3 regions of the Marinomonas sp. NPDC078689 genome follow, and region 1 is predicted to be linked to each of the others. Evidence: predicted binding sites of a transcription regulator. Region 1 holds the regulator's gene; each other region holds the start of a gene.

Region 1 (10,659 bases):
ATGTATAGGCTGGGATCTCCCCAACGCCAGTGACGTATTTGGTGATGATAGTACGGTCGATCGCGTAAGAAAGCGCTTTACGGACTCGAACATCATCAAAAGGCGGTTTTTGGTTGTTAAAGTCGTAGTAGTAGGCCGCTAATTGCGGTGTGACTTTTACTTCGTCCGGCGTGGTTTTCAATAACTCTTTGTAGCGGTTAGTCGGAATACCTGAAAAAGAGGTAACATCCAAATCCCCAGCTTGGTAACGGCTGAACTCGACGGTTGAATCTTTAATCGGTAAGACAGTCACCTTGTTAATAATGGTTTTTTTGTCGTTCCAGTAATCATGGTTACGGACAAACACCATTTTCTCATTAACAATCCAAGTGTCTAACTTGTAAGCGCCGTTGCTGACCAAGTTGCCTGGTTTCGTCCAGTTGTCACCAAATTTTTCAATGGCTTTTTTGGGCGCTGGGTACATGGCCGAGTTCACGGTCATTTTAACGAAGTAAGGTACTGGATGATCTAGAGTGACTTGGAAAGTGTATTTATCCAGTGCTTTAACCCCCATGTCAGCCGGTTTAGCCTTACCGTCAATGATGTTTTGTGCATTAATGATACCAGCAAGGGCCGCGTACCAAGAGTAAACAGAGGCGGTTTTTGGGTCGACAAGGCGCTGGAAGCCATACACAAAGTCATTGGCTGTGACTGGGGTGCCGTCAGACCATTTTGCATCGTGACGTAAGTTAAAAGTGTAAACGGTATTGTCGTCATTTACCGTATAGCCTGTGGCCACGCCAGGTACTAGCTTGCCACCTTCGCCTTCACTGTAAAGTCCTTCAAAAAGATCTTTAGCGCGAAGAGAACCAGGCGTTCCTTGGATCTTCTGCGGATCTAGTGTCGCTGGTTCTCTTTCACCGCCTTTTACTAATTCTTGTTTGTCCGCTAGCTTTACACCCGCCGGCACATCGGCTGCGTGTACCTGCATAGCGGTAAACGATGCTGCGATAACCGCACTCGCAAGTAACGTTTTTGTCATTTTCATAGTGTTCCCTTCGTAGTTAACTTTTGTTTATGTATTTTTATAATGGCAGCCGTGCATCGCATGGCATTAAGCGACCGCTGAGCTTTCATAGTTCATCAATTTACAAAAGGTCACAATCGAAATTCCGCATCAAGCTATGCGTCAAATAAACGCTGGGGATAAAATCGACCTTGTTTAAGCCGGTTAAAAAGACGCTTTTCAAGCGGCTTAAGGGGGAAATAGCGGCGTGTCATCTGGATAGTCGAGACTCTGTATGGAGCCCATGATAAGCGCGTGTTACTCTCTGAGGATTGATGATAAAAATTGACTAAATTTAAGGTAGGAAGAGTGATTACACAGCCATTTAAGGCCGCAGGTGCGTTTTTGAAAGCATTACCTTTGGCCGTTTCACCTGGGTTGAGAATATTTATTGTGGTGCCCTTGTTAGCAAACTTTGCCTTAATGGCTCTGCTTTACATGGTGGCATTGAGTTATTTCAATGATCTGATTACCATCGCGATGGATTATCTACCCGGTTGGCTGGCCTTTTTGCACTGGTTGTTCTATCTGATTTTTGCCGCCATTATCACAGTGTTACTGTTTTACAGCTTCTCGGTTGGTATCAACATCTTGGCCGCGCCTTTTATGGCGTTTCTTGCCGAGAAAGTGGAAGAGCGTCAAACCGGAAAAGTATTCGATGAGGCGCTTAATGCCAAAGCCATATTGGTGATGACGGGACGAACGTTACAGCGTGAACTGCAAAAAATACTGTATTTCTTACCGCGTTTTATTTTACTGCTGATGCTGTCATTTATTCCCCTCGTCAATGTTGTTGCGCCTGTCTTGCTCTTACTCTTTTCTGCTTGGATGCTATCGTTGCAATATATGGATTATGCCTTTGATAACAATAAGGTAGCCTTTCACGATATGCGTCAGATGTTGCGCACTAAACCTTTGTTATGTTGGACATTCGGTGGCATCGTTATGGTGTGTCTAACGATACCTTTGCTTAACTTATTTGTGATGCCGATTGCGGTGGTTGCCGCGACTTTATTGTGGATTTCGGTATTTAGACCACAACACGGAGATGTGTCTTCGTTAGTGGGCCGTACGAGTGGACTTTTATAATGTCGATAAAAATTCTTGTCGTGGATGACGCGTCCTTTACCCGTGATTTGATCAAACGAACAATACGCCAGCAATTCCCAGCGTCTGTTGTGGAAGAAGCCGTAAATGGCCGAAAAGCTCAGAAAATGCTTGAAAAAAGCCAATTTGACATGATTTTGTGTGATTGGGAAATGCCGGAAATGACGGGTGTTGAACTGCTCAAATGGTGTCGTGAGCAGGCAAATTATAAAAAGGAAGATATCCCTTTTATTATGATTACCAGTCGTGGCGATAAAAGTAATGTGGTGGAAGCGGTGCAATCCGGGGTTACGGATTATTTAGGCAAGCCATTTTCGAGTGAACAGCTGGTTAATAAAATTTTAAGCGCGTCCAAAAAACATAAAATGGAAAGTAAGCTTGCTGCCGAAAAGCCTCGAAATGCAGCGAATGCGGCAGGGCAAGGTGGTGTTGCGGCGGCTTCGATCGATGTCCTAATGGGAGCTGGCAAATCGACTCGGCCAGTACAGGCGACGAAATTTACTCATCCGGCAGCGACGGCTGTCACGAGTAAAGACGTGAAAATACCGACCATGGTGAGATTTGAAGAGAAGCAGTTTCGCTGCATGGTCATTCAGCTGAGTAAACAGGATGTGACTATTCTGATTAAGAGCGATGATGTGGTGCCTCAAGTACTAGGGCAGGCGGTATTAGATTTAGAGCTAGCTGGCCAAGTGAACCGGCTGAATTACTATATTCAATCGGTGGCCACGACAGAAAAGAAACACGACTCCACTTTTCTTACCGTGATCTTAGGGCTTATTGATCAAGATGCAGAAAAAGAGGCGTTTATTGGTAAGTTATTTAATCACTTCTAAGCGTTCATCGTATTAGAAAATGGCTCGCTTTTTAGCGGGCCATTTTTTTATTCTTCGGATATCGGGGCGCTAGAAACGGAGACAGAAGGGATGCTGTCACTGCGTACTCGGCTTGCAGGGAAATGACATGAGAAGACGCTGCCCTGATTCAAATCACTGCGGATTTGTAATTTCGCATCATGATGCATGAGCACATGTTTAACGATGGCGAGTCCGAGGCCTGTTCCTCCTGTTTTAGAGCTACGTCCCTTGTCGACACGAAAGAAGCGCTCAGTAAGGCGTGGTATGTGTCTTGGGTCAATGCCTAAGCCATTGTCTTTCACAGAGAAGACACCGTTAAACTCACTCGACTCCCATGTCACGACAATCTCTCCGCCATCAGGTGAGTACTTAATGGCATTCACAACTAGGTTAGAGAAGGCGCTGTAGAGCTCATTATAGGAGCCATAGATGCGATCATTAGTGGTGATCTCAAAACGTATCTGATGTTTCTCTGAAAGTATCGGGGTGGCCATTTTTTGGATGGCTGACGAGAAATCTTGCATGGCATTCCACTGATCTTCTTCGCGTTTTTCGTTACTTTCCAACCGAGATAGCAACAATAGGTCTTCGATTAAGTGTTCCATTCGAACCGACTGATCAGACATGTTTACTATGCCTTTTTGCATGCTAGGAGGCAGGTTTTCCTTGAACATGTCTAGGGTCTCTAAGTAGCCCTTGATTACGGTAAGAGGGGTTTTTAGTTCGTGAGAAGCGTTGGCAACGAAATCTTTGCGCATTTGTTCTAGCAAGTGAAGTCGGGTCACATCGCGGACAAAAATGAGATGGTCATTCTTATCATAGAGCGTGGTTTGAATTTCCAAATACACCCCTTCTTTCGCAGGGGACTTGATGATCAGCGGTTCCCCAAAACGCTTCTGTGTGAAGTAACGAAAAAAGCTGGGGTTGCGCATAATATTGGTAATGGCTTGGCCACGGTCAACCGGTCGCATGAGGCCAAAAAAATGGCCGGCGGAATTGTTCCACCATTCCAGATTTCCCTCGCTGTCTGCCATGATGACGCCTTCTTTTAGCGCCGCGGTAGAATGCTCGATTCTGGTTAATGCTTGCTGCATACGACGCTTAGATTTGCGTTGTTTTTTCTGCAAGCGATAGACGGCATCAAAGATATCCCCCCAGATACCAGATGCTTCCGGCGGTGGTGCTTTGCCGGAATAGCGTAACCAGTTATGGAATTGGTAAAGCTGATAAAGTTGGTGATAAAGAGAGCCAAGCAGATAGATTAAGACAACAAGAAAAGTCTGCTTAATAATTAACCCGATAACGACACAGGCCGCTAGCCCAAGTAGCCAGCGGATAATAGATTGTCGCCAAATGGTTTTCATATGTTATGCGGTCCGTTTAGCTGAGAATCGGTAGCCCGTGCCTCGGACTGTTTGAATTAACGAGTCGTGGTCTGTGCCAATGGCTTTACGGAGACGACGAATATGAACATCAACGGTTCTTTCTTCAACATAAACATTACCGCCCCATACTTGGTCGAGCAACTGCGCTCTGGAGTAGGCTCTTTCTTGATGCGTCATGAGGAACTTAAGCAAACGGTATTCGGTTGGTCCCATGTCTAAGGGCGTGCTGCCAATGGTGACTCGTTGACTAATTGGGTCAAGCACCAAACCATCAATTTCAATCGGTTCATCAACCCCTTGTGGCGTTGCTCTGCGTAACACGGCTTTTAAGCGAGCGACCAGTTCACGAGGTGAAAAAGGTTTGGTGATGTAGTCATCCGCACCGACTTCTAAACCTTGAATCTTATTGTCTTCTTCGCTTTTCGCGGTCAATAAAATAACGGGGATTTCCGCTGTGGTGCTGTCTTTTTTTAAGCGTCGAGTCAGCTCAATTCCGCTACCGCCTGGCATCATCCAGTCACAGAGAATTAAGTCTGGTCTATGGTCCACAATAATTTCATGGGCTTGTTGGCTATTTTCGGCTTCCATGTATTCGTACCCAGCCATTTCTAGGGCAACCGCGATCATTTCGCGAATGGAAGACTCATCATCAATGATTAATACTTTTTTACCGGTCACAGGATTCACCCTCATCTCAGGAACGGTTTTATTTAATCCGCAAAATGTGACAATTAGGTTACATTGTCACATGTTTGCCATATTTAAACCAAATAACTGACGGCCAAGCCGATGAAAATACAATATCCGATGCGATTATTGTCTAAAAATGCATGGAAACAAGGTAGGCGTTCTCTGCCTTTCGCTTTGTTAAACTGCATGTAAAACAAAACAATAGCAACCAAAATGGACAAAAAGTACGGCCATTGTAAATGCGAAAGCACCCCAATCCACAGTAGCAGAGATAGGGTCAATGCTTGCAAACAAAGGATTACCAACAGATCGTATTGTGCGAAGAGAATGGCAGTTGATTTAACGCCAATCTTGAGATCATCAGGGCGATCCGTCATGGCATAGTAGGTGTCGTAGGCGATGGTCCACAGGCAATTTGCCAAAAACAGCATCCATAGCTGGGGGTCTAGTAAATCGCCTCCCTGCGCGCTGTAAGCCATTGGAATGGCCCAAGAGAATGCAAGCCCCAGAAACAGCTGAGGAAGGTGAGTGTAGCGCTTCATAAAAGGGTATAACGCCGCGAGACCAAGGCCGACAAACGACAAAAGAATCGTACGCAGATCGGTAAATAACACCAGCACAAAGCTTAATACGACCAAGGCAGCGAATAGCCCTAATGCTTCTTTCTCACTGACTCGCCCTGATGGAAGAGGGCGATTTTTAGTGCGATCAACATGGCCATCAATTTTGCGGTCGGCGTAGTCATTAATAACGCAACCCGCGGAACGCATACTAAAAACGCCCAAGACAAAGATCACCACCAATTGCCACTGGGGCCAGCCATCGGCCGCTAGCCAAAGCGCCCATAGTGTTGGCCACATTAATAATAACGACCCAATTGGGCGATTAAAGCGAGTTAGATCAGCGTAATCGTGTAGTTTACTCATAGAGGTCTCAGAATAGGCTTGATGTCGAGAATAGTATCAAAGAAAGCTTCGTTAACTAATATACCTGGCCCATATTGTTGAAAGACGGAGCGTCTTGCCCAGATTTTTTTATTCACGTCTGGGAATAAGCAAGCCGGTAATTCGGCGATTTCAATGGTGCTGCGAGATAAGTTGCGATGACGAAATAAATACCCGCCAAGCGGTTTTTCTTTTAGTTGGCTGACTCTACGCCAGTGACCTCGAAGCGATTGTGCTGGAATGATCGAGCGGCCATAAATCACAGCTTCGCCATTAAACTTCAGGAGCACGGTGCGAATACGAGCGGCATGCCGAGGAGAGAGTCCCAACTTTCTTCTTTCTCTTTGGGTTGGCTTGCCCCAGCCGTCCTCTAATATTTCTACGCTCAAGGTTCCCGCTTGTTGTAACTTCTTAGTCAATGAGGCCGCAGTGGAAAGCCAAGGCCATAAATCCGCTGGGATTTTTGCTTTGTTCACTCTGTGTATAGGGTGCCAGCGGTAATCTAATTGCTGTGCAATGGTATGGTTGATCTGCATTATAGGGCTTAAGACTTCTTACCGTTGATCAGGGCGACCATTTTATACAGTTCTGCCGAAGATTGCTGGACTTTGCTATGACAGGCTTCTACTTGTTCTAACGAAACCCCCATGCGCTCAAGAACAGAGGGCTCTATTTCTTGGTGACTATTAAGCTGGTGTGTAATGTACAGAAGATTCGCTAAGTTGGCGTATTCACCTTGGTAGCTAGGGGATTTACTGTAACGAATCGCAATACAGATATTCTCTGGAATATCCCAGTGCTTTAGTAACCATGAGCCAAGTTGTTCTTTGGTGAAACGCAAAATTTGCATTTCGACAATGTCTGACGTTAGGTGGGCATTGGCTTCTTTGTAGCGAGATAAAATAGAAAAATGGGGCGGCATCATAGTGCTAATCGCGAGAAATCCGAAATTATGCAACAGGCCCGTTAGGTAGGCATGCCCGCTACTTGGGCGGTGGGCAATAGGCACGACTGCAACCAGCGCTTCCATCAAAGCGGCATGGGAGACTGAGCTAAGCCAAAAATCTTCATAGTGACGAGGGCCGTCTTCTGGTTGCGCAAAAGCATTTCCCATTGAAAGACCAAGTGCCAAGTTCATCACCATATCATAGCCAAGCACACGAATAATCGCGTCTTTAACGGACTCTATGCCCCCTTTTGCACCGTAATAGGGGGAGGCCGCCCAGCTGACAACTTGTGCTGCCAAGCTTGGGTCTAGGCTAATCACATCACACAGCTCATCCATACCGGATGACTCATTGGAACTGAGTCGTATTATTTGGTTAGAAATCGCCGGCAGAGGCGGGATTTCTAAGGTTTCTTCCAGTCGTTGCTTGAGTCGGATCGATTGGAATTGACCGAGAGACTCCAGCATTTGTTGTTCGTCATTAAGATAATTACTGGAGGGTTTTTGGATGTCGTCTATGTGAATGGAAATGTTTTCGAAACGGCTAAGAGGGCCTGAAAAACGGGTGATAAAATCCTCAGTAGACAGCTGATGATATTGGCTGTTCGCATTACTGCGAATCTCGATAAAAGATTCTTTTAGAAGGCTTTTTTCTATGATGCTAGAGCAGTTAGCAGATTGTAAAAGAGGGTCACCAGCGGTGTTGTAATTAGCGATGGGATCAAAGCGACGCTTTGTTAAACGTGCAATAGCGGCCAAGTCTAGCATGCTATCTTCAGGGAAAATAACCTGTAAGCGCCCTGTATGGTCCGCCAAATGGACCACTCGTACTTTTTTGGTATGGGTTAACTCTGGTGCTACGAACTTCATAAATCAGCTCAAATAGAATCGTTGCTTAAAACGTAAAAAAGGCTCCTAAAAGGAGCCTTTTAAATATAGCAGTTTTTGAATGATTAGTGATTCAAAATTTGGCTCAAGAACATTTGAGTTCGATCATGTTGTGGGTTATCGAAGAACTCGTGAGGCTCATTTGCTTCCACGATTTCTCCGGCATCCATAAACACAACGCGGTCAGCAACGGTTTTAGCAAAGCCCATTTCGTGGGTAACACACACCATGGTCATGCCTTCTTCTGCTAATTGAACCATAGTGTCCAATACTTCCTTGATCATTTCAGGGTCAAGGGCAGAGGTTGGCTCATCAAATAGCATGATGCGAGGTTGCATGCACAAGCCTCGTGCAATCGCCACACGTTGTTGTTGACCACCTGAGAGCTGTCCTGGGTATTTCAATGCTTGGTTAGCGATTTTTACACGCTCCAAGTAATGCATTGCCATTTCTTCAGCTTCTTTTTTAGGCATTTTACGTACCCAAATCGGAGCCAACGTCAGGTTTTCTAGGATAGTGAGATGAGGAAACAAATTGAAATGCTGGAACACCATGCCAACGTCTTTGCGTATGGCTTCGATGTTTTTCAAGTTGTTATTCATTTCAATACCATCGACCAGGATGCTACCTTTTTGATGTTCTTCTAAACGGTTAATACAGCGAGTCATAGTGGACTTACCAGAACCAGAAGGTCCACAGACAACAATGCGCTCACCTTTTTTAATACTGAAGTTAATGTTCTTCAATACATGAAAGTCGCCATACCATTTATTAACATCGTTAAACTCGATGATTGCAGATTCACCCGGCTCTAATTGGGCGCGTGCCATGTTCGTATTTGTCATTTTAAAGGCCTCAAATTCTTAACTAATTCCGCTTGTGTCCGGTGTCTAATTTACGCTCTAGTGCCATACTGTAACGTGACATACCAAAGCAGAAGATCCAGTAAACAAGGGCTGCGAAGGCATAGCCTTCCACTGTTGTTCCTAACCAATTTGTATCGTGATTGGCGGCTTGTATCCTTCCTAAGAAGTCAAACATGCCTACGATATAAACCAGTGTTGTATCTTTAAATAAGCTGATGAACGAGTTCACAATGCCTGGAATAACCAGCTTCAGTGCTTGAGGCAGAATAACCAACACCATTGATTGCCAATAAGTTAACCCCATTGCATCAGCGGCTTCGTATTGGCCTTTTGGAATGGCTTGTAGCCCACCACGAATTACTTCGGCCATATAGGCAGAAGAAAACAGAGTGATACCGATCAATACTCGCAATAATTTATTAAAGTTTAGACCTTCTGGTAAGAACAGCGGGATCATTACCGATGCCATAAACAAAATAGTGATCAATGGTACCGCACGAATCGTTTCGATAAAGACCAAAGAAACAGATTTCGCAACAGGCATGTTAGAGCGACGTCCTAACGCTAATAGCGCCCCTAAAGGGAAGGAGGCAACAATACCAACCACACCCAATAAGACGGTTAAGAACAAGCCACCCCAACGAGATGTTTCCACTACTTCTAAGCCAAATACGCCGCCTGCAAACAAGAAGTAAGCAACCACTGGGTAAACCAGCAGAATGGTTAAAGACAGGAATAGCTTATTAATTGCCTTGATGGCAAACATACCAATGAGAAGAACAATTAGGATTACGGCTAAATTAATGCGCCATGTTTCCTCAGATGGGTATAAGCCATACATGAACTGTTCGAAATAGACATTGATAAACGCCCAACAGGCACCGCCAGCAGTACATTCTGCCTTAGATGCACCTTCCCAGGTTGCGTTGATAATACCCCATTCAATAATGGGAGGAACGAGCAAATAAATAATGTAAATGCTGAATAAAGTTAAGAACACATTCAATGGAGAAGAGAATAAGTTCTGACGTACCCAAGCCACAGGACCTACCGCAGTAGACGGTGGTGGGAGGCTGGGTGATGGTTTAAATTCAATAGCCATATTTAGCCTCCTAGCGCTCAATTAATGACATTTTTTTGTTGTACCAGTTCATGAACAATGAGATCGAAAGACTCAATGAACCGTAAACCAACATACAAAGACCAATGGTTTCAATCGCTTGACCAGTTTGGTTCAGCGTTGTCCCCATGATCACGGCCACCAATTCAGGGTAAGCAATAGCGGCACCCAACGAAGAGTTCTTCGCAAGGTTTAGATATTGGCTTGTTAACGGTGGGATAATAACGCGCAGTGCTTGAGGCAAAACAATCAGACGTTGGGTCATACTGTCGCGCAAGCCTAAAGAGCGAGCGGCTTCTGTTTGACCCCAGTTAACGGAAAGAATACCAGCACGTACGATTTCAGCGATAAAAGCCCCCGTATAAGTTGAAAGAGCCACAAGTACAGCAACAAACTCAGGCGGTAATACCATACCTCCGGTCACGTTAAATCGACTTTTCTGCGGTAAATCAAACTCTAAAGGAAAGCCTGCTGCAGCAAAAAAGAGAAAAGTAACGGCTAGAATAATACCCAGTGATGACCAGTAAGCAGGAAACCATAGCCCTGTACGTGTTTGACGTTTTTTCGCCCATACAATGAGACCGATAGCTAAGGCAATGGAAACTATAAAGCCAACGATGACCAGACCAAAACCATCTTGAGCGATAGGGTTTGGCGAGTAGATGCCACGTTTATTAAGTAGGAAGTCCGCAAACTCATAACTATTACGAGGTACGGGGAGAGCGGCTAGCACAGCAAAGTACCAGAAGAACATTTGCAGTAACAAAGGGATGTTACGCATGGTTTCGATGTAAACCGTTGCAAGGCGTGC
Region 2 (10,659 bases), on a different contig from region 1:
GGTAAACTGCCAGAATTGTCGCCCAAGTACCCGAGTAAAGAGGTGCTGTTAGGCGCCGATGCCGACTTTTATTTTGCCGGTTGGAACTATGGTATGCGAGTCGGTGGCGGCGTGACACCAGCCACCTTAGCGCCATTGGGTATTAACGTGTATGAGCTAACTGAAAGCTGTATTCATATCATGCACAAGCCGAAAGTCTCGATGGACGATCTGTATACAGACCTATTAAATTTAGGCAACATTTTCAATGTTGAAACACGAGCCAAAGCCTTGGTGTCGGGTTACCAAAAAGAGTTAGCCGCGTTTCAAGCGAGTTTAAAGCCACTAAAACACGCGCCTAAAGTGTTTGTTTATGACTCAGGTGAAGAGCAGCCTTTTACCGCAGGTCGTTATGGTATGCCAACGGCGCTCATTGAAGCCGCGGGAGGCGTGAACGTCGCCGACGATGTGAAGAAAAGCTGGGCGCAAGTGGGTTGGGAATCTGTGATAGACAGATCGCCAGATATCATTGTTATTGTGAATTACGGCGATGTGACGGCGCAGCAAAAGATTGATTTTCTGACCCATAATCCAGCGCTGCAATCGATTCCGGCGATTAAGAACAAACACTTTGTCGTTCTGCAATACGTTGAAGCGACACCGGGGCCACGTAATATTGACGCCATCAAACGATTGGCGACGGCATTTCGTCGTGATGCTTCATGAGTAAAGGTGTGTCATCAAAAGTAAGGGGGAATCGGGCGTCGCGAAGCGCGACTGTGCTGTCAGGGTATGTTCCCTTACCTATGTTGGTCGTGATCTTGGTCATATTATTGCTGGGCTTGATGGGACTCGCCATCGGTGTAGGGTCAGTGTCTATTCAGCAATCGACAGTATGGGGAGTGATCGCCAATAAGCTGTCATTGGCCTGGTTACATCCTACTTGGTTTCTGCCGGATTGGTCGATGGGCCGTGAGAACATCGTTTGGGCCGTTCGTTTACCACGGACTATTCTAGCCGCGACCGTTGGGGCGTCTTTGGCGCTGGTGGGCGCGTCTTTGCAATCCGTAACCCGTAATCCCCTTGCTGACCCTCACTTGCTGGGGATTTCTTCTGGTGCGGCGTTAGGCGCTATCATAGCGCTGCTGCACACTGGCATGGTATTAGGGGCTGTGACGGTTCCAGTGTTTGCTTTTCTTGGGGCTTTGCTGGCGATGTTTTTGGTGTTGCTGGTGGCCAATTTTGCTGTGGCGCACAGTGCTGGACGCTTGATTTTAGCCGGTGTGGCGGTGGCATTTGTTCTCACCTCACTTGGGAGTCTGTTCATCTTTATGGGCGATCATAGGGCCTCTCACACAGTGATTTTCTGGATGCTGGGTGGCTTAGGTTTGGCTCAATGGGGACAATTATGGTTTCCGATTAGCGCCTTGGTATTGGGCAGTGCTTATTTGATTTATAACGCGCGTTATCTGAATGCCATGATCTTAGGTGATGAAACCGCCAGCACCTTAGGTGTGCCGGTCGAGCGTTTTCGTATAGTCGTGATTGTCGTCTGTGCTCTGCTTACGGGTGCAGCGGTGGCGTTTTCTGGGGTGATTGGTTTTGTCGGGTTAATGGTGCCTCACATTGTGCGCTTGTTGATGGGCGGGGACTATCGAAAAGTCTTGCCTCTGTCTGCTTTACTGGGTGCCATTTTCTTGGTGGTGGCCGACATAGTGGCTCGTATCATTATGCCACCTCAAGACATGCCGATTGGTATTTTGACCGGCCTTGTGGGCGGTGTTGGTTTTGTTGTTCTGATGAGAAAGCGCCGTGGCGTGGCGTTGTAGTTTCGCATTGAACTTGCGCATCGAACTTTCGCATCGAGCTAACGCGACTTTTTTTAAGCATGCAGTATTAGGAGTGAAGCGCTTTGTCTTGGCCTATCGTGGGGATCTTTCTGTACTTGATCATGAGCCTATTGGCGTTTGCGTTTTATGGCTGGGATAAGCGAGCGGCGAAGAAACAACAGCGCCGCATACCGGAATCGAGGCTGCATTGGTTGGCGTTCTTAGGCGGTTGGCCTGGCGCTTTATTCGGGCAAAAATACTTTCGTCATAAGACCATAAAAACGCGCTTTCGCGTGGTGTTTTGGCTAACCATTGGTGCCAATCTTTTGCTTTTGGTCATGGGGAGTTTTTTTGCTGAAATGGGCATTGCTCAAGGCATGAGTTTGTTGCAGAGCTGGTGTGAGATTGCGCTAGGACATTGAGTGTCATCACTGAGGCTGTGTCCGACCTGCTAGACCAAGCCGAAAGAGGCGAACCTTTTGGTTCGCCTTGTGCTTTTCTATTAACCGAAACGACCGGTAATGTAATTCTTAGTGCGTTCTTCTTTAGGACGCAAAAACATTTCATCTGTTTCGGCCACTTCGACCACTTCACCCAAGTACATAAAGACAGTCTTCTGAGAGACGCGAGCCGCTTGTTGCATGTTGTGCGTCACGATAACGATAGTGTACTCGTCGCGCAGTGTGTCCAACAAATCTTCAATCTTAGACGTCGAAACAGGGTCAAGAGCAGACGTTGGTTCATCAAGCAACAGTACTTGAGGTTCCAAGGCTATGGTTCTGGCAATACAAAGACGTTGTTGCTGACCGCCAGACAGGCTTTGTCCACTTTGGTGTAGCTTGTCTTTTACTTCGTCCCACAGTGCGGCACTGCGCAAGGCCTTTTCGACTCGAGCGTCCATTTCACGGCGCGATGGTTTCTCATAAAGACGAATACCATAAGCAATGTTGTCATAGATCGACATAGGGAAAGGGGTTGGTGATTGAAACACCATGCCCACGCGAGCCCGTAATGCAGACACATTCACTTTTGGGTCGAGTATATTCTGGTTATCAATCACGACTTCCCCTTTGGCTTCTTGGCCTGGGTAAAGCGTATAAATACGGTTCAGAATACGCAGTAGGGTTGATTTACCACAACCAGATGGCCCAATGATCGCAGTGGTTTCATTACGGCCAATTTCAAGGTTGATGTTTTTCAGCGCGTGATTATTACCGTAGTAAAAGTTCAAATCACGGATCGAAATATCCACTTCATTGGTAAGCTCTGGTTGGCTAGACTCAATGTTTAAAAGTTCTGCTGGCGTCATGGTCATTTCCATTGGCTTTTCCAAAATTAATGTTGTGCATTCGCTGAGCGTAGCACCACTCGCGAAATAATAGAAAGTATAAGGATGGTCAAGGTGATTAATAATGCACCGGCCCACGCAAGGGCTTGCCAATCCGGATAAGGGTTCATTGCAAACTGGAAGATCATGACAGGTAGGTTCGCCATCGACGAAGACATGTCAGTCGACCAGAATTGGTTGTTCAATGAGGTAAAGAGTAACGGTGCCGTTTCACCCGCGATACGAGCGACGGACAATAAAATGCCGGTGGTCATGCCCACTCGAGCCGCACGGTAGCTAACGGTGATAATCACTTTCGAGCGGCTTGCGCCCAATGCATAAGCGGCTTCGCGCATGCTGTTTGGTACCAGATTTAGCATGTCTTCTGTGGTACGTACCACCACTGGGATCGCAATCAGAGCGAGCGCAGCTGAGCCTGCCCAACCCGAAAATCCGCCCATAGGGACGACGAGAATCTCGTAGATAAAAAGACCCGCAAGAATAGAAGGCTTGGCCAGTAATACATCATTTACAAAGCGCACAGTAGACGCCAGCCAGGTTCCTTTGCCGTACTCATTAAGGTAGGTGCCCGCGAGCAATCCGACTGGGGTGGCGAACAGCATGGCCACAGCGACTAATAAGAAACTACCAGCGATTGCATTGGCTAAACCACCAGACTCACCCGGAGGCGGTGTCATTTCAGTAAACAAGGTTGGTTTGAAAGCGGAAAACCCTTGGTAGAGCAGTACCGCACAAATCCAGACTAAAAAAGCCAAAACCAATAGGGTTGCAGCAACGATGAGTATGCGAGCAAAAACGTTGGCAAGTTGACGACGTTGGACGACAGCGTTCACAAACAACTCCTAAGATGAGATTCGGTTAAGCATCATGCGAGCAATGGCGAGCACGATGAAGGTAATAATGAACAGCAATAAGCCAAGAGCAATCAATGCAGAAGAATGTATTTCTGTATAGGCTTCTTGGAACTCATTGGCAATGGTAGAGGCGATGGTATTACCAGGAGCAAAAATAGCGCCTGTAATGCGGTTCGCGTTACCAATAATAAAGGTCACTGCCATGGTTTCACCAAGGGCACGTCCTAGACCTAGAAAAACGGCACCCGCCATGGCGGTTTTACAATGGGGAATAATGATCGCGCGGGTTACTTCCCACTCTGTTGCCCCAATGGCGTAACCACTTTCTTTTAAGCGTTTTGGTACTGTATCAATCACATCGCGCATCACGGAGGCAATAAAAGGAAGAATCATAATAGCCAACACAATGCCGGCGGTTGCCATGCCGATACCAATTGCCGGTCCTGCAAAAACCGTAGACAGGAAAGGCACATTTTCAAACGCATCTATGATCGGCGTTTGAATGTATTCTGCGAAAAATGGTGCGAAGAAGAAAAGTCCCCACATACCGTAAATAATACTTGGAATTGCGGCCAGTAGTTCAATGGCAATGCCTAATGGATGGCGTAACCAGCGTGGTGCCAATTGAGTAATGTAAATGGCAATAGCAAACGCAAGAGGTACCGCTAACACAATTGCAATAGCAGACGTAATAAGTGTGCCTGCGATGGCCGGTAATGCGCCAAACTGTTCTGTTACTGGGTTCCAAGTAGAGGTCCAAATAAAGGAAAGCCCAAATTTGCTGATGGCTGGCCATGCCCCTATGGTTAAGGAGACAAAGAAGCCACCCAAAATAACGAGGATGAACATAGCTGAACAGATAGAAAGCCATTTGAATGTGCTGTTAAAGCCTTCGCCATTCATGAAGCGAGGAGACCGCTGGAATGATCCAGCGGCCTCTTCATGAGCTTTCGCGTTGATGTTTTCGACGAGAGTCATGTTGGGTTTAGTCATTCGCTTAAGAGCCCATGTATACGGATTTTCCGCCAGTTGTTTTCAACTCTGTTTTCCAAGCGTCATGGATAAGAGCTTTTACATTGGCAGGGAAAGGTACGTAGTGTAGCTCTTCTGCTGCAGCATCACCGTTTGTGTATGCCCAGTCAAAGAACTTAAGTACTGATTGAGTCGCTTTTGCGTCTTCTACTTCTTTATGAAGAAGGATGAAGGTAGCAGCCGTCATCGGCCAGCTATTCGCACCAGGTTGGTTAGCAAGAATCAGGTAGAAGCCTTCAGCGTGTTTCCAGTCAGCACCAGCGGCCGCTGCTTGGAAAGATTCCATTGTAGGCGATACTATGTTGCCTTCTTTGTTCTTCATTTTTGAGTAAGTTAGGTTGTTTTGCAGCGCGTAAGCGTACTCAACGTAGCCAATTGAGTTTTTCAATTGAGAGACGTAGTTTGCCACACCTTGGTTACCCTTACCGCCAGTACCAACAGGCCATTGTACAGAAGCATCCACACCTACTTTGTTTTTCCAATCTGCAGAAATGTCCGCTAGATAGTAAGTGAAGTTGAATGTTGTACCAGAACCGTCAGCGCGGTGAACAACAGAGATTTTTTTGTTTGGTAAGTTAACACCTGGGTTCAACGCTTTGATTTCTGGGTCGTTCCACTTAGTGATTTTACCTAAGAAGATGTTGGCGATTGTTGTGCCATCAAGCACCATTTCGCCCGGCTTAATGCCCACAACGTTGATGATTGGAACGATGCCGCCCATAACAGTAGGGAACTGCATCATGCCTTTTTCTTTTAGCACGCTTGCTTTCAATGGCTTGTCAGAAGCACCGAAGTCGACTGTTTTTGCTGTGATTTGCTTGATACCGCCGCCAGAACCAATTGCTTGGTAGTTAAGCTGAGCGCCAGTTTCTTTGTTGTATGATTGTGCCCACTTAGAATAGACAGGGTATGGGAAAGTTGCACCAGCACCAGTGATGTGATCGGCAGCGAAAGCTGATGTTGCTGTCAGAGCGTTTGCTGCAGCGCAGACAACCAAGCTTGCAAAAATGCGTTTCATGAGAGTGTATCCTCTTTGTGTTCAGTGTGAATTATCATTCTTTAAACTGAGATGTAAGACAGTATTGTCCTTCACCTCTTCTCATCTTTATGTGCTAGACAATGAATGTTTTTCTGATCACCCTTGTCTGGAGAGACATATTGCACAAGGTTTATGACAGTTTGGTTACCAAAGACGATTAACGGTTTTTTTTGTCATGTTTTTTTACGCTAGGAATACCTAGAATGGGCTTGTTTCATTATTGGGTTAAACTTAAAGTGTTGATTTAATTAAATAAAAATAACGTTTTCCAGTGTTTTTAGTTCACTTGTAACCTTGCAAAAAAAATGACGACTGAATGCTTTCTAATGTGTTTCACGGTGTTTTTGTGGTGCTTAAATAGGAAAATATCGAGTTATTGAGCGCGTTATATGACTGTTTATTCATACTTTATGACAGCGCTGCATGAACAAAGAGGGGAAAGTTTTTTTACTTTTGAGGTTGTTACAAGTGTTTCAGTCTTTGCTAAAGTGATATAAATAATTCATCTGCGGTTTAATAATAAGGAAAAAGGTATGTCGACACGAATCCAGCAAGGTGGTTTGAGCATAGCGCAAGGTCTATGGCATTTGGTGAAGGAAGAAATAGCCCCAGGCACAGGCATCAGTCCGACCGCCTTTTGGGAAGGGTTTGAAGCCACGTTAAATGACCTTGCTCCTAAAAATAAAGCCTTATTGGCCAAGCGCGATACCTTACAAACTCAGATAGACGAATGGCACTTAACGCATAACTGGTCGGCTGAGAATGCCACGGCGTATAAAACCTTTTTAAAAGAGATTGGCTATCTGTTGCCAGAAGGGGCCGCCTTTAAGGTCAGCACACAAAATGTAGACGAAGAGGTGGCTGAACAAGCAGGTCCCCAACTGGTTGTACCGCTTAAAAATGCGCGCTTTGCATTAAACGCCGCTAATGCTCGTTGGGGAAGCTTATACGATGCACTTTATGGCACGGACGCCATTCCTGAGAGTGATGGCGCCGAGAGAACGAATGCTTACAATCCCATTCGTGGCGACAAGGTCATTGCTTTTGGGCGTCATTTATTAGACCAAGCAGCACCGCTGATCGATGCCTCTCATCGTGATGCAACCGCCTACCAAGTAGACAACGCCGAGCTGGTTGTGACTTTATCGTCTGGTGAACGAGTAGGCTTAGTAGAAGCAGATAAGTTCGTAGGGTTTAACGGAACCGAGTCCGCGCCAACGGCCATTTTATTAAAAAACAATGGTCTGTATATAGAGATCCAGATCGACGCAAGCTCGCCTGTCGGCAAAACCGATAAAGCCTGTGTGAAGGATTTATTGGTTGAAGCGGCGATCACCACCATTATGGATTGCGAAGACTCGATTGCGGCGGTGGACGCAGAAGACAAAATTGAGGTGTACCGTAATTGGTTGGGCTTAATGAAGGGCACCTTACAGGATCAATTTGAAAAAGGTGGCCAAACGGTCACTCGCATAATGAACCCTGATCGCAGTTATTTAACCCCCTCTGGTGAGTCATTGACCTTGCCTGGTCGTAGTTTGTTGTTTATTCGTAATGTCGGTCATTTAATGACAAATTCAGCGATTGTCGATAGAGAAGGCAATGAAGTGCCTGAAGGCATTATGGATGGCTTTATCTGCGCTTACGCTGCAATGCATGACCTGAATGGCACCACCGCTCGCAAAAACAGTCGTGCCGGCAGCGTTAATATAGTGAAGCCTAAAATGCACGGCCCGGAAGAGGTCGCTTTTGCGGTTGAATTATTTGCTCGTATAGAGGAAGTCTTACAGCTCAAACGCAACACATTAAAAATCGGCATCATGGACGAAGAGCGCCGCACCACGGTGAATTTGAAAGAATGCATTCGCGCGGCCAGTGAGCGAGTGGTGTTTATTAATACCGGTTTCCTTGATCGCACTGGCGATGAAATCCACACATCCATGTTGGCGGGGGCGTTCGTACCAAAATCCATCATGAAACAGCAGGCTTGGATTCAAGCGTACGAGGATTGGAATGTGGATATTGGCATTGAGTGCGGTTTGCCAGGCAAGGCGCAGATCGGCAAAGGCATGTGGGCCATGCCAGACGAAATGGCGGCGATGCTAGAGCAAAAAATCGCCCATCCACTGTCTGGCGCCAACACGGCTTGGGTTCCATCGCCAAATGGTGCGACGCTTCATAGTACCCACTATCACACAGTAAATGTGCGCGCTCAGCAACACACATTGGCCTCGCGGGCACGAGCCAAGCTTGATGATATTTTGCAGATTCCTTTAATGGACGACCCAAGCGCACTCACTGCAGAGCAGATCAAATTTGAGCTAGATAACAACGCTCAAGGGATATTAGGGTATGTGGTTCGCTGGATAGACCAAGGCGTGGGCTGCTCTAAAGTCCCCGACATTAATAATGTGGGCTTAATGGAAGACCGCGCCACCTTGCGTATTTCGTCGCAGCATCTGGCCAACTGGTTAGAACATGGGGTGTGTAGCCCAGAGCAAGTGATGGAGGCTTTAAAGCGCATGGCCGCGATCGTAGACCAACAAAATGCCGATGACCCTGCTTATCAACGCATGGCGCCAGGTTTTGATGGCATTGCCTTTAAGGCTGCGTGTGATCTTGTTTTTAAAGGGAAGTCTCAACCATCGGGTTACACCGAGCCCTTGTTGCACGCCTATCGCATTGCCAAAAAAGCCGAATAATTAAGGCGTCTTCTGTGTTATCAAAGCCGAGCCTGTCGCTCGGCTTTTTTGTCGCTATAATGGTGGCAATTTTATTTTGGGTAGATGGTTTTGCAGACACTTCAACAACTTAATAGCGGTGCATTAAAGGGCGTTAAACGCTTACAGCTAGCGGAAAATCTCAGCGAATTTCCTGAGGCTATTTATTCATTGGCGGATAGCTTAGAGATTCTTGATTTATCGAATAATGCACTCACTAGCTTACCTGATGACCTGGCAAGATTGAGTAATTTAAAGATCTTGTTTTGCTCAAATAATCAATTTACTGAGTTGCCAGAAGTGCTTGGTTCTTGCCCTAAGCTCGAAATGATTGGCTTTAAGAGCAATCAGATTCGTAAGGTTTCCGGGGCGGCTTTGCCGCGCATTACCCGCTGGTTGATTTTGACGGATAACCAAATTGAAACCTTGCCAGAGGAAATAGGCTTGTTACCACGCTTGCAAAAGTTGGCGTTAGCGGGCAACCAATTGCGTGATATTCCAGAGTCCATTAGACATTGCCAGAACCTAGAGTTGATCCGCTTGTCGGCGAATAAGCTGTCCTCCTTTCCAGACGCTTTATTAAGCTTGCCGAAATTGGCGTGGTTGGCGTTTTCGGGCAACCCTTTTTGTGCGGATCGCCATTATCATCCAGAGTTTAAAACGGTCGCTGCCGAAGATTTGATCTTGCATCAGGTATTAGGTCAGGGGGCATCTGGGGTGATTTCTAAAGCGACTTGGCAGCGTAACCCTTATGGATTTCCTGATAGCATTGCTGTGAAGGTATTTAAAGGTGAGGTAACCAGCGATGGGTATCCTGAGGATGAATTGGATGCCTGTCTATCTATAGGGGTCCATGACAATATTGTGAAGCCATTAGCGCAAATTGACCAAGCTGATTGTTCCGCTTTGTTGATGGAGTTGATTCCTGAACACTATCAAAACCTTGGTCAGCCGCCGAGTTTAGCAAGCTGTACACGAGATACCTTCACGCAAGGGCAGGCTTTTTCCATTCAACAAATTCATTATATTGTGGCGCAAATGGACGCCGTGCTGCAGCACTTTATCGACAAAGAGATTTCCCACGGTGACTTATACGCACACAATGTGCTGATCAACCCAGATGGACACATTTTATTTGGCGATTTTGGCGCTGCGTCTAAATACGCCAATTTATCCGCTGAGCAACAGCAAGGCATCCAGCAAATAGAGCGGCGGGCTATGACGTTTTTTATCGACGACATGCTGAGCCTTTGTATTGCCTCAGATAAACACAGCGATCTATACGAAGCACTGCAACAGCGGGTCGTTAGGGGCGAGTAAGCGCTCAGACTCATGGGGGAAGATCGCATCAAGAAATGCCATCACCGAACGGCCTTTCTTGATGCCTTGTACAGCGTGTTAACGCACGCTTTGGTAACGAGCTAATCTGTCGACACGCTTTCTTAGCACCACTTGATAAAGTTGTAGTGAGCGGCTGCGAAATGCCCCGGCACAGACCATCAAGTAATACACCCACATGCGATAAAAACGCTCACTATATTGCTCCTTTAGGCTCGGCCATGCGGCAACGAAATTATCGTGCCATGCCATGAGCGTGGTTGCATAGTCAGGGCCAAAGTTATGCACGTCTTCAATCACAAAATAAGGTTCTACCGCCTCGCTAATCTGGGTAAGAGATGGAATGACGCCATTACGGAAAATGTATTTATCTATCCATGGGTCTGTTCCCACTGAGGTTTTCGCGTTGCCAATGGTATGTAACACGAAGATGCCATCGTTTTTCATTAACCTGTGAGCCGTTCGCATATAGGTATCATAGTTTTTAGGGCCAACATGTTCGAACATGCCAATCGACACG
Region 3 (10,659 bases), on a different contig from region 1:
TCATGCCGTTTGCTGAGCTGAGTGAAGAGCAAAAAAACACTTGTGAACTGGCCATTGTAGCGAACCCAGATCCTAGTGAACTATTGGCATTGCCTGAGCTAAAATGGGTTCACAGTGTGTGGGCAGGTGTGGAAAGAATGGTGATGGAGCTGGATCGGCCGCGTTTTTCGATTGTGCGTTTAATCGATCCAGAGTTGGCCAGCACCATGTCAGAGGCGGTGTTAGCATGGAGCTTGTTTTTACATCGAGAAATGTACGCTTATCAAGAACAGCAGGAACGAAAAGACTGGCGGCAACGACCTATGGTGCGCGCTCAGGATCGTCGTATCAGTGTGCTAGGGTTAGGGGAGCTAGGGAAAACCAGCGCCTTACGTTTGAAAGAAAACGGCTTCGAAGTATCAGGCTGGAGTCGCCGTCCTAAAACCATTCAAGGTGTTTCCTGTTTTCATGGTCAAGAAGGGCTTTATGAATTATTGCGCCAAAGTGATATTCTTATCTGCTTGTTGCCACTGACAGAGCAAACCAGAGGCATTCTGAACCAAGACACTCTTGCTTATTTGCCGCAAAACTCGAGTATTATTAACTTTGCTCGTGGTGCCATTATTGATGAGCAAGCTTTGTTGTCTGCGTTGGATAAACAAGTGTCTCATGCTGTGTTAGATGTGTTTACACAAGAACCGTTGCCTCAGAATCATCCTTATTGGCAGCATCCTAATATCAGTGTGCTGCCGCATGTATCTGCACCTACTCATCCGGCCAGTGCGAGTCAGATCGTCGCCAACAATATTCGACGATACCGAGAGCGGGGAGAAATGCCTCAAATAGTGGATGTGAACATAGGTTATTAACTTGCAATGAGTTGTTTCTGATGTGTTATCAGAGGCCTCGTTATCCGTCTTATATAATGCTAAGAAGAGGGCGAAAATGCCACATTGTATTGTTGAATACAGCCAAAATTTGGACCAAGAAGTACCGCCAGCAGATTGGCTGGAAACCGTTAAAAAAGCCTGTTTAGAGTCTGGGATTTTTGCTGAATCGGATGTTAAATTACGTGGTTTTCCGTATAAAAACTTTATGACTGCAGGCAAAGAAGATGCGTTTGTGCATGTCACAATTCGCATGTTATCTGGACGCCCAGTCGAGCAAAAAAGAGCCCTTTCTCATTTGGTTTTAGACGCTTTGACTCAGTTTTCGTTAGTGGATGTTAGCTTTACCGTTGAAGTTTGTGAAATGGAACGTGATACTTACGCCCGTAAAGTGATTTTATCTTAATCAAAGACATTGGCTTGGTTGTTATGGGGCAAGGAAGTATTTCATGAAAGTTATGCTGTTATGGGTTTTGTGTTTCCCCGTTATGCTCTATGCACAAATAGATTCTGTTGAGTCTGATGAAGAACGTGCGGCATTAAATATCGACAACAAACAGCCAGCTAGCCAGCAGGCTAGTGAAGCGGAAAATGATGACGATTATACGCCTGAAGAGCCGAAAGTCCCTGATACGATCACCCAGCGAGCCAAAGCGTCTGATGGGCTGGTGGAACAGCGAACATCCCGGGAAAGGGACTCTTCTAATAATCCCTTTGTATTAACGCCACATAGGCCCAATTACTTTCTTCCGTTTACTTTTAATCCACATCCGAATGAAACGGCATTTTTGGGGGATAAAGCGGACGATGAAGACTTAGATAAAGTTGAGTTTAAGTTTCAGCTCAGTTTCAAATTTCCCGTCGCCTATAATATAGTCGGAAAAAACACCAGCCTATGGTTTGCTTATACTCAGCAGTCCTATTGGCAGGCATACAACGGGGCTATTTCCGCGCCGTTTCGTGATACCAACTATGAGCCAGAAGTGTTCATAGTGACCCAACCTCGCTTTGATTTTCTTAATATCAAACCAAGCTATGTGAGTTACGGTTTTGATCACCAATCTAATGGTCAATCCGACAGTTTATCTCGCTCTTGGAACCGTTTGTATGTGGATATTACGTTTGAGCATGGCGATACCGCATACTCAATCAAGCCTTGGTATCGGATTCCTGAAAGCGAAGAGGAAGACGATAACCCTGATATTGAAAAATACCTAGGTTATGGTGAGTTCAGAGTCTTTCATGCCATTGATGATTACAGTATCGATGTGATGTTGCGTAATAATCTACGATCTTCCGAGAACAAAGGGGCAATAGAAGTTGGCTTTACGTTTCCTTTGTGGGGGAAATCGAGAGGTTATGTGCAATATTTTAATGGCTACGGCCAATCGTTACTTGGCTATGATGAGTCCTCTCAAACGCTGGGTGTCGGCATAATGTTAACCAATTGGTTTTAATCGTTATCAATACCTGCCTTGTTCGATGATCTAAACGCCTTGCCATAAAGCAGGGCGTTTTTATGTCGTCACAAAGTTGTCATCTAACTGAAGCGTAAATGACATTTTGCTGCCTTATGTTGAAACTATGATCAACAAGAGAGGTGGAAAAATGAACATTCTTCAAAACATACACGCCGTCGATGTACATGCCTTTTCTTGGTGTATGGCGCGTAAGCATCGCATTGCATTGGCTAGAGTCAGCAGAGCGATTTCCTTTAGCGCTGATGGCCCCCTTTATGTATTGATTGCCATCGTTTTGTGGGCATTTGGCTTTTCGGCGCTCGCGTCAGCTTTGGCGTTAGGGTTTCTTCTTGAGCGCAGTTTATATCTTATTTTAAAGCGTGGTTTTAAGCGGAATCGACCTGCGGATGCGCTCGATAACTTTAAAAGTTTCATCGTGCCTTCGGATCAATTCTCGTTTCCTTCTGGTCATACCTCAGGGGCTTTTTTTGTTGCTTATTGTCTTTGTGACGCCTTTCCGGATTTTGCTCTTTACCTTTACGTTTGGGCGTCTCAAGTTGGTTTGTCGCGTATTTTCTTAGGCGTGCATTTTCCGACCGATACCGTGATGGGCGCGTTACTTGGCACAGGCTGTGCGGCCTTGATGATAGGGGTGTTAGTGTGAAAATACTGTACGGTGTTCAAGGCACAGGGAATGGTCATATTACACGAGCGCGCTCGATGGCCGCGGAGTTTGCGTTAGCGGGTGTTGAGGTCGATTTTGTGTTCTCTGGGCGGCCTGCCTCAGATTATTTTGATATGGATGTGTTTGGGGACTATCGTGTTTTCGATGGGCTGAGCTTTGTTGCTAAAAATGGTCAGCTAGACCTTTTGGCGACCTGTCAGAAGGCCCGTTTTTTGACCTTGTTTAAAGACATACGTCAGCTAAACACACGGGGATACGACCTAGTCATTACCGACTTTGAGCCCATTGTTGCCTGGGCGGCAAAGCGCCAAGGCACCCCTTGTCTTGGCTTTGGGCATCAATATGCCTTTTGTCATAATATTCCGCGCTATACAGGAAAGCGTTTATCGCAATGGATTTTATCAAATTTCGCGCCCTCAACGACCCAGCTAGGCGCTCATTGGCACCATTTTGGTTATCCTATTTTACCGCCGCTTGTGCACTTAGATGAGCACTTACACGAAAAGAAACGCGCGCCTTATGAGAAAACCGTGTTGGTTTATTTGCCTTTTGAAAACAGCGAAGAGGTGATGGAATGGCTTGAAGACATTCCGAACTACCGTTTTCGATTACACTGTAAAGACATTGATCCTGGAGTGTATCGGAATATAGAAGTGTTCCCTTTTAGCTTGAGTGAGTTTCAGAAAAACCTCAGCGAATGTGAATCGGTACTTTGTAATGCTGGCTTTGAGTTGAACTCAGAGGCTTTGCAATTAGGGCGGCGTATTTTGGCTAAGCCCATGCAAGGGCAAATTGAACAGCTTTCTAATATGATAGCGCTGCAAACATTGGGGTTAGCTCAAACCAGTGAAGTGCTTAATGCGAAGGTTATTCAGCAATGGCTTGAAAGCAGTCGAGTTGTGCAAATATCTTACCCTAACGTGGCGCGAGCCGTTGTTCGTTGGTTGCAGGCAGACAATGACACAACGGTGGATGAATTGTGTGCTGGGTTATGGGCGCAAACGCCGAATACCGCTGGAATCGACTTTACCTTTCCGGTTGGAAAGAAGGCGCAGCCGGTACATCGCGCACTAAAACGCCAGCGTTTGGCAAATTGTCAGCCTAGATAAACCATGATCAAGTAAAAAGCCTCTTTAGACGACTGCTCGTTTAAAGAGGCTTTTTCAGTTTAGGAATAACGTGATAAGCGTTTAGCTGGCTAGGTTTTGAGTAAAGAACTCAAGGGTTCTAGACCAAGCAAGCTCTGCGTTTTTCTCTTGGTAGCGTGCCGTAGAGTCGTTATGAAAACCGTGATTTGCGTTAGTGTAGACGTAGGCAGTATAGGGGACCTTGTGTTTTTTTAATGCCTCCTCATAAGCTGGCCAAGTGGCGTTAACGCGTTTGTCTAGCTCCGCAAAGTGAAGTTGTAATGGGCCTTTGATTTGCTCTATATGCGCTTTTGCTGGCGTGCCGTAAAATGGCGCCGCAGCGGCAATGGTGTTTGGCATATTGGCGGCTAAGGTATTGGTTAAATAGCCACCATAGCAAAAGCCTACCATGCCGACCTTTCCTGTTCCGTAGGCGTGCTTTTCAAGCAAACTGGCGGCGTCCATAAAGTCGCCTTCTATTTTTGCCCCATCCAGTGTTTTTTGCATTGCTCGACCTTCATCGTCATTTCCTGGGTAGCCGCCCAGCGGAAAAAGCGCATCAGGTGCAAAAGCGATAAAGCCGGCTTTTGCCAGTCGTCGAGCCACATCTTCAATGTAAGGATTCAGACCTCGATTCTCATGCGCCACTAAGACAGTCGGTGCTTTATTACTCGCATCTACTCCTTTGGGAATAACGAGATAGCCACGACCTTGACCATGACCATTAGGCGTGTCAAATGTTACGTAGCTTGCTTGGATATCTGAGTCATTAAAAGACACTTGTTCCGCGAGTGCGTAATTTGGCAATAAGGCGCCAGCAACCACAGGAAGTGTTAGTCCTGCTATGCTAAGTGAGCCAAGGCGAGACAAAAACGTTCGGCGATCAATATCACCATGAGCATATTCGTCGTACCAATCAAACGCTTCTTGAGGGATGTCTTTAGCTGACATCGTTGGTATTGAATGTTCCGTTGTTGCAGTCATTGTTAATCCTTCTTGATACTAGGTGATAACACAACGAATATATCGCTATTGCGTTTTTGTTAGAGGTGAATGTATTCCAATTAGTTCCATGTTAATAATAGACACTCTTGGCGCCGTTTTACTAGTGACTATTTGAACGGCGTTGTTATTTGTTTTGCCCGATTGTGCTGCCCTATGCCGGCGATAAAAATAACTTAATAGGAATAACTTTATATGACGTGCAAAATGCCCATTATTATTACCGGCGGAGCCCAGCGTTTGGGGTTAGCCTGCGCCAAAAGGTTAAGAGCCGAAGGCCATGACGTAGTGGTGACCTATCGTCATACCAAAGCCAGCATTGAGGTGTTAGAAGGGTTGGGCGTTAGCTGTGTGCGGGCGGATTTTTCCTCGCAGCAAGGCGTTGACCTTTTTATTGCTCAGATAAAACAAGACTATTCTGGACTACGAGGCATTATTCACAATGCGTCGGAATGGGAGGCAGAAGCCGATTGTCCAAAGGCAAGTCAGTTGATGGAAAAAATGTGGCAAGTCCATGTATTTGCGCCATACCGTATGAATATTGCTTTTGAAGCTTTATTATATGCGGGCTTTGAGTGTCTGGGGAAAGCGGACATTATTCACATGACGGATTACAGTGCGGAAAAGGGCAGTGATAAGCACATAGCTTATGCTTCCAGCAAAGCTGGGTTGGCAAATTTGACGTATTCTTTTGCGAAACGATTCGCGCCGAAAGTGAATGTTAACTCGATAGCACCATCATTATTAATGTTTCACCCAGAAGATGATGCGGATTACCGCGAAAAAGCATTGAATAAATCGCTTCTACATCAAGAGCCGGGTGAACAAGAAGGCGTACTAGCGGTACAATATGCATTAACCAACCGCTATATGACAGGGCGAACCCTCTCTCTTGATGGGGGTAGGCATTTGGTCTAGCCAAGTTATAAGGGTAAATAAAAGATTACTTCTTTTTGATAGAAGCCTTTATGTCGTTAGACAAGGTATAGCAACTTAGGACATAGATATGAGCACTGCCGTAGTAGAAAAAACAAATGTAGGTAGCCTAGTGCTTTCTGAAGAGGCGATAAAAGTACGTGATGCCTTGATCAGTCATGGTCTTGAAACGCCGATGATTGATAATGGGCTAACGAGTGAAGAGAAGTATCAGCGCATCAAGCAATCTTTCGAAGATGTGGTAAGCACATTAGGCTTAGACCTGACTGACGATAGCTTAGCAGAAACCCCTCATCGCATTGCCAAAATGTATGTGAAGGAAATTTTCTCGGGCTTGGATTACGCTCAATTTCCAAAAATCACTGTCATCGACAATAAAATGAAAGTCGATGAAATGGTAAAAGTCAGCAATATCAGTTTTACCAGCACATGTGAGCATCACTTTGTCACCATCGACGGTTTTGCTAAGGTTGCGTATTTACCAAAAAATAAAATTATTGGCCTGTCAAAAATAAACCGTATTGTGCGATTTTTTGCACAACGTCCACAGGTTCAAGAACGCTTAACGCAACAGATACTAGTGACTTTGCAAGTGTTGTTAGAAACAGACAATGTCGCCGTCAGCATCAATGCGACTCATTATTGTGTGAAAGCCCGTGGTGTTATGGACGCGAGTTCATCCACACAAACCACAGCATTAGGCGGCTTATTTAAGCGCAGCGATAAGACTCGAGGCGAGTTTCTTACCAACTAAGCCTAATGTCTTGGCTAGGATTCATTAATTGCGCATTCATTGAGCGAGATAGGATGACGATAGGTAAAAAAAACACATGGTTTCCAGCCAAGAAAAATGGCTGGGGCTGGGGTAAACCTCATGCTTGGCAAGGCTGGGTTGTGCTTGCTGTGTACTTTTTATCGATTGCTTTAGTGAGTGTCATGCACGACCCGAAAGTAGTGCTCATGCGGTGGGGTGCTTGGGTGGCGGTACTCACCAGCTTACTTATCCTTGTCTATATTGTAAAAGGGGATCCCCCGAGCTGGAAATGGAAACGCATTAAGAAAAAACGGTTATTTAAGTAAAGTCTAAATAACCGTTTTTTGCCTTGTCTGCGAAGGGCTGGCGTTTAATCGTTGGCTTTTTCTAGCTGGTTACGTTGAACCAGATGTGGAAATAAATACATCCAGATACCGACAATGGCAATGGTCCCCACTCCTCCTATCACTATGGCTGGTACCACACCAAACCATGCTGCGGTTACGCCGGATTCGAATTCCCCTAATTGATTAGAGCTACCAATAAACACAGAATTGGCCGCGCTGACTCGCCCCCGCATTTCGTCCGGGGTTTCAAGCTGTACTAAAGTCGAGCGAATGACCACACTGATCATGTCTGAGGCGCCTAATAATACTAAGGCAAACATAGATAAGAATAGACTTTCGGACAGGCCAAATAAGATGGTCGCGACGCCAAAAACAGCGACGGCGGCAAACATGATTTTACCAACACTGTGCTCTAATGGCCGGCGTGCGAGATAAATCGACATAAGCAGTGCACCGAGTGCTGGCGCACAACGCAATAGACCTAAGCCCCAAGGCCCAGTATGAAGAATGTCCTTGGCGACGATCGGTAGCAGAGCCGTTGCCCCACCTAATAACACCGCAAACATGTCTAAAGAAACCGACCCTAAGATGACTTTATTGCCACGGATAAATGAAAATCCGCCCAGTAAATGATCAAGACTTATTGGCGTTTTGCTTTTAATTGAAAAGTTATAGCGCAAGAAAAACATAATGCCGCAGGCCACAAAAAAGCAACTCATGCTGGAAACATAAAGCGTCGTTGGCCCTAAAATATAGATCAATCCGCCTAAGGCTGGGCCAGCAATCACACAGATTTCTCGTGCAGAGGCGATGGCACTCATGGCTCGAGACAACATCTCGCTAGGGACTAGGTTTGGCAAAATGGCTTGATTTGCCGGCATTTCAAAGGCGCGTGCGGTGCCAAGCATGGCGGCACAAAAGTAAATCATATTAGCCGAAATCGTATCGGTAATATTGCCAAAGGCCAGTATGCCCACCGTCAGCGCCATGGCAAATCGAGTACAAACACAAATTAGACGGCGGTTGTAACGGTCGGCTACATGCCCCACAACCAGGGTTAATAATAGCTGAGGGAGAAACTGTGACAGTCCCACCAAGCCCAACGCAAGCGGGCTATTGGTAAGATCATACATTTGCCAGCCAACACCAACACTGAGCATTTGAAAGGCAAAAGAGGAGGCTATTTGCCCGATCCAATAATGGACGAAATTGTGGTTTTTAAAAAGCGGAGACATAACAGCCTTACTGTTTTGATGAAGTCATAAAGTGAGTGGTTTTTAAATTGGCTAAAATCGCAGTGTCGGAGTACCAAGACATAGTTGGCTTAACTATACGTTAGGTGTGCTTTGGTTGACTAGATCTACTTGTCAAATTTTTGGCGTCTGAAACTCACAGGGTTAGGCTTAACTTTGAATGATTAGTTTAGTTTTTCCTGAGTGATTTGTCGGGGAGACACGCCAAAATGTTGATGAAAACGTCGACTGAAATGGCTCAGGCTTTGATAGCCCAATTCGTAACTGACTTCCGTCACAGACACGTGTTCTTGTAAGCGCTGATAAGCACGGCTCATGCGGCGTTGATGCTGATATTCAGCAGGCGTGCAATTTAATTGGCGTTTAAACGCATCGTAAAAACGGCTGCGGCTCATGCAGGCTTTTTTGCTTAGTTCGTTGACGTCTAAAGGCAGTGCGAGGTTTTGTTCGATCCAATGCAAAACGCAGGTTAAGCCGTTCGCGTCAGGGTTGTGTTGAGTGAATCTCAGCAGCGCTTCACGACCATGATGGCGCAAAATGCGAGTGACTAATTCACTGACGCCAAAATCAACCAATAAGTCGCGATCTGGGTCATTTTGCACAAAATCGCTGGTGAGTCGGTTGAGCAGTTGTTGAGTGGCTTGGGTGTGCAGTGTGTGCAAGGGTTGGTTTGGGTCAATGGGCGTTTTAGTTGGAATCGGGGACGAGGACATGATGTCGTTCATTCGATCGCAAATTTGGGCGACACGTTCTTTGGATATTTCGATGGTAAGACAGGTTGTCGGTAAATCCAATTGGGCTTCGGGAAAGTCGATCAATACTTCTTCATCTGGGGATAAGATAAAGGATTCATGGGGTAGGAAAGATATGTTCTCGCGGTTTTTAGTGTGCATGACTTTTGCGCCAGTCACCATGCCGCAGTAAAGCAGGGAGCTGGCTTTCAGGCTGACTTTCTGAGCTTGCTCATAGGTGTCATAAATACTCAGCTCAGCATGGGGGCCAGCAAAGCAAACACGGTTTTCTATCAGTTTGCTTGGTGCTCGTTTTTGCCAAGCAAGCGGTTTATCCGCCATGAAGGATTTATTCATTAACACACCTCTGAGTTATTTTTGTATGGTGGCGCGGTGTTTATGTTTTCAGCATTTATCATCTACCTTGAGTGGGTCAAGGTCAATATAAATGGATACACAGACAAGTATCGTGGACTGCTAGACAAGTTTTTATTGGCGCTTGTTCTAAAGTGAGAGGGAGAGTCACTAATGACTTCTGAACTTCATTAAAACTCATTACAAAAACAACAAGAGTGGAGATAGATTATGATTTATGCAAAACCAGGCAGTGCAGGCAGCGTCATTTCATTTCAAGAACAATATGAAAACTACATCGGCGGTGATTGGGTTGCGCCAGTGAAAGGCCAGTATTTTGATAATGTAAGTCCTGTTACTGGTGACGTATTCTGCCAAATTCCACGATCTACAGAGGAAGACATTAACCTAGCGTTGGATGCGGCTCATGCGGCACGAGAAGCATGGGGAAAAACATCCGTCGCGGCGCGTTCAAATATTCTACTCAAAATAGCAGACCGCATCGAACAAAATCTAGAACTCTTGGCCGTTGCTGAAACGTGGGATAACGGTAAAGCGGTGCGTGAAACGTTAAATGCAGACATTCCTTTGGCCGCTGATCACTTCCGTTATTTTGCTGGTTGCTTACGAGCACAAGAAGGCACGGCCGCTGAGCTAGATGAACACACAGTGGCGTATCATTTTCATGAGCCTTTAGGGGTGGTTGGTCAAATTATTCCTTGGAACTTCCCTATCTTAATGGCCGCTTGGAAGCTGGCACCTGCGTTGGCAGCGGGCAACTGTGTGGTACTAAAACCGGCCGAGCAAACACCAGCGTCTATTCTTGAGTTAGTCAAACTGATTGGCGATCTGCTGCCTGCCGGTGTGTTAAATATCGTTAATGGTTTTGGTAAAGAGGCGGGGCAAGCGTTGGCGTCCAGTAAACGTATCGCTAAAATTGCCTTTACAGGATCGACCCCAGTAGGCTCTCAGATTTTGCATTGTGCCGCAGAAAACATTATTCCATCTACTGTTGAGTTGGGTGGCAAATCCCCTAATATTTATTTTGCTGACATCATGCAACAAGAAGAATCCTACATAAGTAAGTGTGTTGAAGGCTTGGTGTTAGCCTTCTTTAACCAAGGCGAAGTCTGTACTTGCCCAT

What was found. Region 1 encodes PhoB, which activates phosphate uptake and scavenging genes when phosphate is short. Its sites were predicted from a motif close to TGTCATANNNNTGTCANA; they were not measured.
Region 2: a site for PhoB is predicted at 6,213-6,230, ahead of pstS (phosphate ABC transporter substrate-binding protein PstS). Genes of this name have one in related genera too.
Region 3: a site for PhoB is predicted at 2,390-2,407, ahead of ACIGBN_RS02810 (phosphatase PAP2 family protein). Genes of this name have one in related genera too.

The regions. Positions count from the first base shown of each region.
Region 1 covers NZ_JBITUJ010000005.1:88,715-99,373, reverse strand. The annotation lists gene ACIGBN_RS10310 (ABC transporter substrate-binding protein) at 1-1,027, opposite strand, end outside; gene cysZ (sulfate transporter CysZ) at 1,355-2,134, shown strand; gene ACIGBN_RS10300 (response regulator) at 2,134-2,988, shown strand; gene phoR (phosphate regulon sensor histidine kinase PhoR) at 3,036-4,373, opposite strand; gene phoB (phosphate regulon transcriptional regulator PhoB) at 4,377-5,072, opposite strand; gene ubiA (4-hydroxybenzoate octaprenyltransferase) at 5,156-6,010, opposite strand; gene ACIGBN_RS10280 (chorismate lyase) at 6,007-6,564, opposite strand; gene ACIGBN_RS10275 (HDOD domain-containing protein) at 6,573-7,844, opposite strand; gene ACIGBN_RS10270 (amino acid ABC transporter ATP-binding protein) at 7,928-8,707, opposite strand; gene ACIGBN_RS10265 (amino acid ABC transporter permease) at 8,730-9,830, opposite strand; gene ACIGBN_RS10260 (amino acid ABC transporter permease) at 9,841-10,659, opposite strand, start outside.
Region 2 covers NZ_JBITUJ010000002.1:576,937-587,595, reverse strand. The annotation lists gene ACIGBN_RS05795 (ABC transporter substrate-binding protein) at 1-705, shown strand, start outside; gene ACIGBN_RS05790 (iron ABC transporter permease) at 702-1,808, shown strand; gene ACIGBN_RS05785 (DUF1294 domain-containing protein) at 1,892-2,230, shown strand; gene pstB (phosphate ABC transporter ATP-binding protein PstB) at 2,311-3,123, opposite strand; gene pstA (phosphate ABC transporter permease PstA) at 3,144-3,989, opposite strand; gene pstC (phosphate ABC transporter permease subunit PstC) at 3,999-5,003, opposite strand; gene pstS (phosphate ABC transporter substrate-binding protein PstS) at 5,008-6,060, opposite strand; gene ACIGBN_RS05760 (malate synthase G) at 6,615-8,783, shown strand; gene ACIGBN_RS05755 (leucine-rich repeat domain-containing protein) at 8,874-10,121, shown strand; gene cfa (cyclopropane fatty acyl phospholipid synthase) at 10,200-10,659, opposite strand, start outside.
Region 3 covers NZ_JBITUJ010000001.1:611,777-622,435, forward strand. The annotation lists gene ACIGBN_RS02795 (2-hydroxyacid dehydrogenase) at 1-848, shown strand, start outside; gene ACIGBN_RS02800 (5-carboxymethyl-2-hydroxymuconate Delta-isomerase) at 925-1,272, shown strand; gene ACIGBN_RS02805 (phospholipase A) at 1,316-2,323, shown strand; gene ACIGBN_RS02810 (phosphatase PAP2 family protein) at 2,475-2,990, shown strand; gene ACIGBN_RS02815 (MJ1255/VC2487 family glycosyltransferase) at 2,987-4,120, shown strand; gene ACIGBN_RS02820 (dienelactone hydrolase family protein) at 4,202-5,122, opposite strand; gene folM (dihydromonapterin reductase) at 5,336-6,058, shown strand; gene folE (GTP cyclohydrolase I FolE) at 6,147-6,830, shown strand; gene ACIGBN_RS02835 (hypothetical protein) at 6,884-7,156, shown strand; gene ACIGBN_RS02840 (MFS transporter) at 7,201-8,412, opposite strand; gene ACIGBN_RS02845 (AraC family transcriptional regulator) at 8,595-9,518, opposite strand; gene ACIGBN_RS02850 (aldehyde dehydrogenase family protein) at 9,747-10,659, shown strand, end outside.